3 regions of the Macrococcus bovicus genome follow, and region 2 is predicted to be linked to each of the others. Evidence: predicted binding sites of a transcription regulator. Region 2 holds the regulator's gene; each other region holds the start of a gene.
The links. The regulator Rex, encoded in region 2, represses fermentation and respiration genes when NADH is low (regulators of the CRP and FNR family bind a similar motif). The targets are predictions, from matches to a motif close to TTGTGAAATATTTCACAA.

Region 1: the regulator Rex is predicted to act here: its motif matches at 1,052-1,069, upstream of QSV55_RS00825 (formate/nitrite transporter family protein).
Region 3: the regulator Rex is predicted to act here: its motif matches at 1,072-1,089, upstream of QSV55_RS04240 (cytochrome ubiquinol oxidase subunit I).

Annotation. Positions count from the first base shown of each region.
Region 1 covers NZ_CP128470.1:81,933-84,262, forward strand. The annotation lists gene QSV55_RS00820 (YhgE/Pip domain-containing protein) at 1-741, opposite strand, end outside; gene QSV55_RS00825 (formate/nitrite transporter family protein) at 1,085-1,915, shown strand; gene QSV55_RS00830 (CBS domain-containing protein) at 2,042-2,330, shown strand, end outside.
Region 2 covers NZ_CP128470.1:1,804,647-1,806,976, forward strand. The annotation lists gene tatC (twin-arginine translocase subunit TatC) at 1-263, opposite strand, end outside; gene tatA (twin-arginine translocase TatA/TatE family subunit) at 325-516, opposite strand; gene QSV55_RS09840 (redox-sensing transcriptional repressor Rex) at 527-1,204, opposite strand; gene QSV55_RS09845 (ABC-F family ATP-binding cassette domain-containing protein) at 1,302-2,330, shown strand, end outside.
Region 3 covers NZ_CP128470.1:740,705-743,034, forward strand. The annotation lists gene QSV55_RS04230 (metallophosphoesterase) at 1-712, opposite strand, end outside; gene QSV55_RS04235 (glutaredoxin family protein) at 705-929, opposite strand; gene QSV55_RS04240 (cytochrome ubiquinol oxidase subunit I) at 1,103-2,330, shown strand, end outside.

The sequences.
Region 1 (2,330 bases), 360 kb from region 2:
AGTGGTGTGTTTCACAGTAACAGGATTCATAACAGCATCCATATCAGCTGCTGCTACTTTAATATTATTTTTATCGAGTTGTGTTACTGCTTGTTGACTGATCATTTTGTTGATATTGTCACCCATACCTGACAGCATTTTATCGCTGATAGTAGCCGCCTGGCTTGATGCTCCTTGGTTGATGATCACTTCAAGCTGCCCTTTCTTGACGGTGATCGGTTTTAATAAGTCTGCATTTTGTTTCTGCATTTCCTGCATTTTCTTCTGCATTTCCTGCGCTATTTTCTGTGCTTGCTGAGGTGGGATTTCGCCGCTTACGACTTTCGCTTTTAATTCTGCCTGCGCTTTTTCGGCTTTCGTCTTCGCTTCAGCTTTTTTAGCCGTCTGAATTTCACTGCGCATCGCGCTCGTTGCATTTTCCGTGAAGTGGGATGGAATAACAATAGCACTGTAATACTCATTATTATCGAATCCTGCTTGCAGCGCGTCTTTGTCTTTCACATCGATAAAGTCCACTGTTTCATTCAAGTCTTTATTATCTTTGATTTTATCTGTGAATGTTTCACCGATATTCATCTTTTTACCTTGGATTTCAAGTCCTTTATCCATATTGACGATGGCGATGGGCAGATCTTTCGGTTTCGGATTGAATGCAGGATAGAAGGCTGTCGACATAATCCAGATGAGCAATGCCCCTGCAATTAATGGAATATAAAACAGTTTATTCTTTAAAATTTTCATCTTGTCCTCCTTATTGAACAATGTGTTGATTAATGATTGATATGTATATTATAGTAATTTTAAAAAAGAACACAATACTCAATAATAGAAATTACGTTTAATAAAATACATATTTTATAAAAATGTCTATTAGTAGAAAATAAACCGAAAAATTATTGACTGTATCAATAAAAATAAGCTTGTAGGAAAAGGAAGTAGGGTAGTAAACAGAGAAGAGAGCGTCAGGTAGCTTTAAATGAGGATCAGTCCTTTTTGCTCAAATAGCCAAAATAATTCCTCTCTTTTAATTGGAAAGTGGTAAAATTAAATTATGTTAACACATTCACAAAAGGAGAATTCGTTTATGCAAATTGAAAAACCAGTTAAGTCCGTTTCTGACACCTTTACCAGCACAGATAACATCGGAGAAGCATTGACGCAAGTGGCTTTAAAAGAAGTGAACATCGACCGTGAACCGGCCCGCTATATCTTAAAAGCGATAATAGCAGGTTTTCTGCTGGCGATCATGGCCGTCTTTTCTTTAGCTGTCAAAACACAATTTGAAGGGGCAAGTCATGGTCTCGTCAATATTTTGGGTGCTATCGCCTTTAGTATCGCGCTCGTTATGATTGTCCTGACAAAAGCGGAACTTTTAACAAGTAACTTCATGTATCTGACAGTAGGTCTCTATTATCGGACGATTTCAATGGGGAAAGTCGCTAAAATCTTCACGTATTGTTTTATAGGTAATATTATTGGCGGTTTTATCTTATTTGGTATGATGACAGGCACTAAAGTCATGACGCCTGAAATGGTAGCTGCGCTGACAAAGACAGTCTCTGCTAAGACAATCGAGTCTACCTGGCTGGCGATTATGATCAAAGGGATCTTTGCCAACTTCTTTATCAATATTGGAATTTTTATTGCAATGCAGTGTAAAGAAGCACTGGCGAAAGCCTTCTTCATCGGTATCGGTGTGATCATATTCGTCTTTATGGCCTACGAACACGTGGTTTATAATGCGGGATTATTCGCCGGTATGATTTTCTACAATCCGGACGCTATCTCATGGATGGATATCCTGAAAAATATTGTCTTCGCGTTCATCGGTAACTATATCGGTGGCGGCATCTTCGTCGGTTTAGTCTATGCTTACTTGAATGGCCATCGTGACGACATCGTTAAAGTAAAATAGAAAGCTGAAAACACGGACCTTCTCTGAAGGTTCGTATTTTTAGTGAGTGATGAGAAGGATGGGAGCAACTGTAAGGCCGTGATGATAGGGGAAGCGGGTATAGAAAGCTTAAAGGAGTGAAGATAATTGAGCAACCTGGATCAGTTTCTGACAGAATTTAATTTACTGCATGAAGCGATGAAGAAAAATACCAAACGGGATGATAATTTTGGTTCGCTTTTCTATCAACTGAAAGAGAAGCATCCAGTCATTAAGGAACATCAGGAAGATATTGATATGGCCCGTGAGCTGCGCAATTTACTTGTTCATGAGAAGAAGGAAGCCTTTAATATAGCAGAGCCTACAGCGGAATTCATCGAGAAGCTGAAGAAAATCCGTCAACAGTTCGAGAACCCGGCGACTGTCAGTATCTTCA
Region 2 (2,330 bases):
CATAACTGATAGAGGATGACAGGCGATATCAGCAGCACTGCTATCAGCATAATGACGCTGATATAGATGGATAATGGATCCGTCACCTTAAAATAGTGCAGCGTGATTTCAGCAGGTACATCATCTTTCGTTAAAAATCGTGTGACCGGCTTGCCGAAATAAAAACCGACCACAATGCCGCCCATCAGAAAGTAAGCGACAATCATCAGACGTCTTCTAAGCTCGTCTAAATGCTCGACTATCGTTAATTCATCTTTATTCATCTGAAGGTCTTCCCTCCTCATAACAAAAGCGACAGTGACTGTCGCTTTTTTCAATCATTCATTATTTACGTACGTCATCTTTATCATGATCTTTCATGATACCGTCTGTCGCATCTTTGAATTCCTTGAGCGAAGAACCCATTGCACGGCCAAATTCAGGCAGTTTCTTTGGTCCGAAGATAATGAGTGCAACCACGCCTAGAAATAATAAAATAGCAGGTGATGCAAAACCTAATGTATTAGCATACAGCATACTGTACCTCCTAGTGGTTTTTCATAAAGAATATAAGAGACTGGAGTTCTACACCTAAATCGATATGGTGTACCTGGACATCTGATGGAACATTTAAGCGCTCCGGTGTAAAGTTTAATATACCTTTTATTCCGGCTTTTGTCACTCTATTTGCTATCTCCTGACCGATTTTCCCGGGCACAGTGAGAATGACAACTTCTATCCCCAGCTTCTCGATGACTTCTTCAAAATCGTCCATATGCTGAACATAAATTTCCCCTATTTTCTCACCGACCACGTTCGGGGCGATATCAAATGCTGCTTCAATCTGCATACGGTCGCTGATCGAGAAATTATAATTGACGAGTGCATGACCGAGATGGCCGATCCCGATGATCGCTACTTTCGTCATCGTATCCTGCTGCAAGGTGGTTTTAAAGAAATTCAGTAAATATTCTACGTTATAGCCATATCCTTTTTTACCAAGTTCACCGAAATAAGAGAAATCTCTTCTGATGGTGGCTGAGTCGATCTTCAATCCTTCACTCAGTTCCTTTGAAGAGACACGATCCACTTTCGCACTATGCAGTGTATTGACAAACCGGTAATAAAGGGGCAGGCGCTTTAATGTCGCTTTCGGAATTTTAACCTCAGCTTTTGGCACACTGTTCACCTTCTTATCATAATTGTGACCTTTTTCACAGTACATAAATTATACCATGTCTGACCGTAACTGACTATGTGAAATTCAGTCCTTTTATTTCATGTCATCCGGCAATCATGTAGAATATAAATGAGGTGAAAACATGATCTTATTACAGGCAAGCCAACTGAATAAATCATTCGGCGGAGAAGATATCTTCACCGATGTCAAACTAGAAATAAAAACAAATGACCGGATTGCTATTGTCGGACGTAACGGCGCCGGGAAAACGACGCTGATGAAAATCCTGGCAGGCGCTGAAGGTTACGATAGCGGTCATCTGATGCGTGCCAAGAACATCAATATCGGTTACCTGACCCAGCAGATGACGCTCGATGCTGAAGGAACAGTCTACGAAGCGATGCTGAAGCCTTTCAGTCATCTACAGGACATGGAACGAAGACTGACAGGTATCACGACTTATCTTGCTGAAGAAAGTGATAAGGCTGGTACAGAGGAATACGCTGACAAGCTGGCTGAACTTGAGAAACTGCAGCTGCAGTTCGAAAATGCGGGCGGCTATCAGTATGAACATAAAATCAAGACGGTTCTGACGGGACTGAACTTCAGTCCGGCTGATTTCGACCAGAAGATTGATTATTTCTCAGGGGGTCAGAAGACCAGACTTGCACTTGCTGAGATGCTGATCCGCGAGCCGGATCTGCTGATGCTGGATGAGCCGACCAACCATCTGGACATGGAAACAACAGCCTGGCTTGAAAACTATTTGACGACCTATCAGGGTGCAATCGTCGTCATCTCCCACGACCGCTACTTCCTGGATAAAGTTGTCAACATCGTCTACGATGTGGCTCTCGGGCGTGTCATGCGTTATGTAGGCAACTATTCCAGATTCCTGGCTCAGAGAGATGCCTTCTACGAGAAGATGTCTGCTGAATATGAACGTCAGCAGGCAGAGATCGAACGTCTGGAGACTTTCGTCCAGAAGAATATCACCCGTGCCTCTACGAGCGGGATGGCGAAAAGCCGTCGTAAAATACTGGAGAAGATGACCCGTATTGAAGCACCTAAACTCGATGACCATTCTGTCAACCTGCAGTTTAATATCGACCGTGAATCAGGCAACGATGTGCTGGCGGTAAAAGAGCTGGAGGTAGGGTACGAGCGTCCT
Region 3 (2,330 bases), 1.0 Mb from region 2:
TGCCGAGGCCGGGGGAGACATGAAGGGTCATTGCCCCGATCCGGTAGAGCCCTTTGACATATTTACGTCCGAGCTGCGGCTTGACTGGCGCACCCACTAGAGGGAGGCGGATCTGACCACCATGACTATGCCCGGAGAACTGCACATCGACTTTAAACTGTTCGACGAAGTCCGCATAGTCCGGCTCATGGACAATCATCATCGTCAACATATCATCCGGCCGGTTCTTCAGCGCCTGATACATATTGCCTTTACTATTGAGAATATCGTCCAGACCACCCAGGAAGATAGGTTCCTGATCAAAGTCGAGGACGACCCCTGTATTCGTCAGCAGCTGGATGTTGCTTGCACTGAGTATACGACTGATACGGGGTGTCTGATGAATACGCTGATCATGGTTGCCATATGAAAAGAAGACGCCAAGCGGTGCTGTCATCGTCTTAAGAAGCGGAATCAGATGCTCCGGATTGTGGTAGTGGTCGATATTATCAAAGAGGTCACCTGAAATGATAATAATATCCGGCTGCAGATCGTTGATGAGCTGGATATGATATATAAGGTCATCATAACTATAGTGAAAGCCGAGATGCAGATCTGAAATATGGATGACTTTAAGAGGTGCTGCATGCGGCTGTCTCAACAGATTCAGTGTATGTCTTTTAATGACAACATCCTCTTTTTTGGATTTAAAAGGCAGCCAGTTCTTATTCATGGATCAAGGCTTCTATTCTATCCATATCAACTGAACGGAGGACTTCACCGTTAATAATGATCAGCGGCGTACTGAATGCATCCATCTCCATCATTTCCTGACGATACGCACTGTGCTTGATATTCTTCTCGGTGAAGGGAAGATTCTGTTCATTGAAATAGTTCTTGATATATTGACAGGGCGGACAGCTGTCCTGGGTATAAAGGGTAATATTCATTCAATCATCTCCAAATTAGAATCTTTATCATCGTAGCGTTTTCTGCATGAAATTTCAAACTTTGTTCACTAAATCTTTACAAAATAAATGAGCCTTCTATTAGAATAATAGGGAATGGTCTAGTATAATAAAGCTATCAAATTTGTGATAAAAATCACATAAGGAGGAAATTAATGGATGCTGTTGTTATCAGCAGATTACTGACAGGTATGACGCTGGCATTTCATATTATTTTTGCAACGATAGGTGTTGCACTACCATTTATGTTTATGATTGCTGAAGGTCTCGGACTTTACAAGAAAGACCCTGCGTATCTAGCTATGGCCAAACGCTGGGCCAAAGGTTTTACCATCACAGTCGCAGTCGGCGTTGTAACCGGTACGATCATTGGGCTGCAGTTATCGCTCTTATGGCCGTCGTTTATGCGTATCGGCGGGCAGGTCATCGCGCTGCCGCTTTTCATGGAGACATTCGCGTTCTTCTTTGAGGCGATTTTCTTAAGTATCTATCTCTATACGTGGGACCGTTTCAAAAACCGCTGGCTGCACTGGCTGCTGACAATTCCTATCATCATCGGCTCGACGATGAGTGCGCTTTTCATTACAAGTGTGAACTCATTCATGAATACACCGGAAGGCTTTGATATGGTCAAAGGTCAGCTGGTCAATATTGATCCAGTGGGGGCCATGCTGAACAGTTCATTCTTTGTGCGTGCATTCCACGTTGTCACAACGGGCGGTATGACGATTGCATTTATGCTGGCGAGTATCGCAGCTGTTAAATTATTACGTAATAAGTTTGACAGCGACCGTGCTTATCACATCAAGGGCTTAAAAGTGACCGTACTGACGGGTCTTATCTTCTCGCTCTTTGCGATGATGGCAGGTCACGCTTCAGCGCAGTTCCTTCACCACGAACAACCCGAGAAATTAGCGGCTATGGAATGGCATTTTGATACAAGCAGCCGTGCTGATCTCGTGCTATTCGGTACGGTAGATGAAAAAGCCCAGGAAATCAAAGGGGCTATCAAGATTCCAGGTATGCTGAGCTTCCTGGCTGATAACAGTATTGATACGGAGATCAAAGGACTGAATGACATACCGGTTGATGAACGTCCGCCGCTAGTGATTCATTATTTCTTTGATTTAATGGTATTTTTCGGTGTCTTCTCGTTCACTATTTCTGTGCTGTACTTCATTATGAAGAAGTTCAAGAAAGACTGGGCGCACCATTCCTTTATGCTCTATATGATTGCATTGACCGGTCCGATGAGCATGCTCGCCATCGAATTCGGCTGGTTCCTGGCAGAAATGGGCCGTCAGCCTTGGATTTTAAGAGGCTATATGAAAGTAGCGGAAGGTGTGACACAGGCTAACGGTGTCTCACTGACACTGGCAGCTT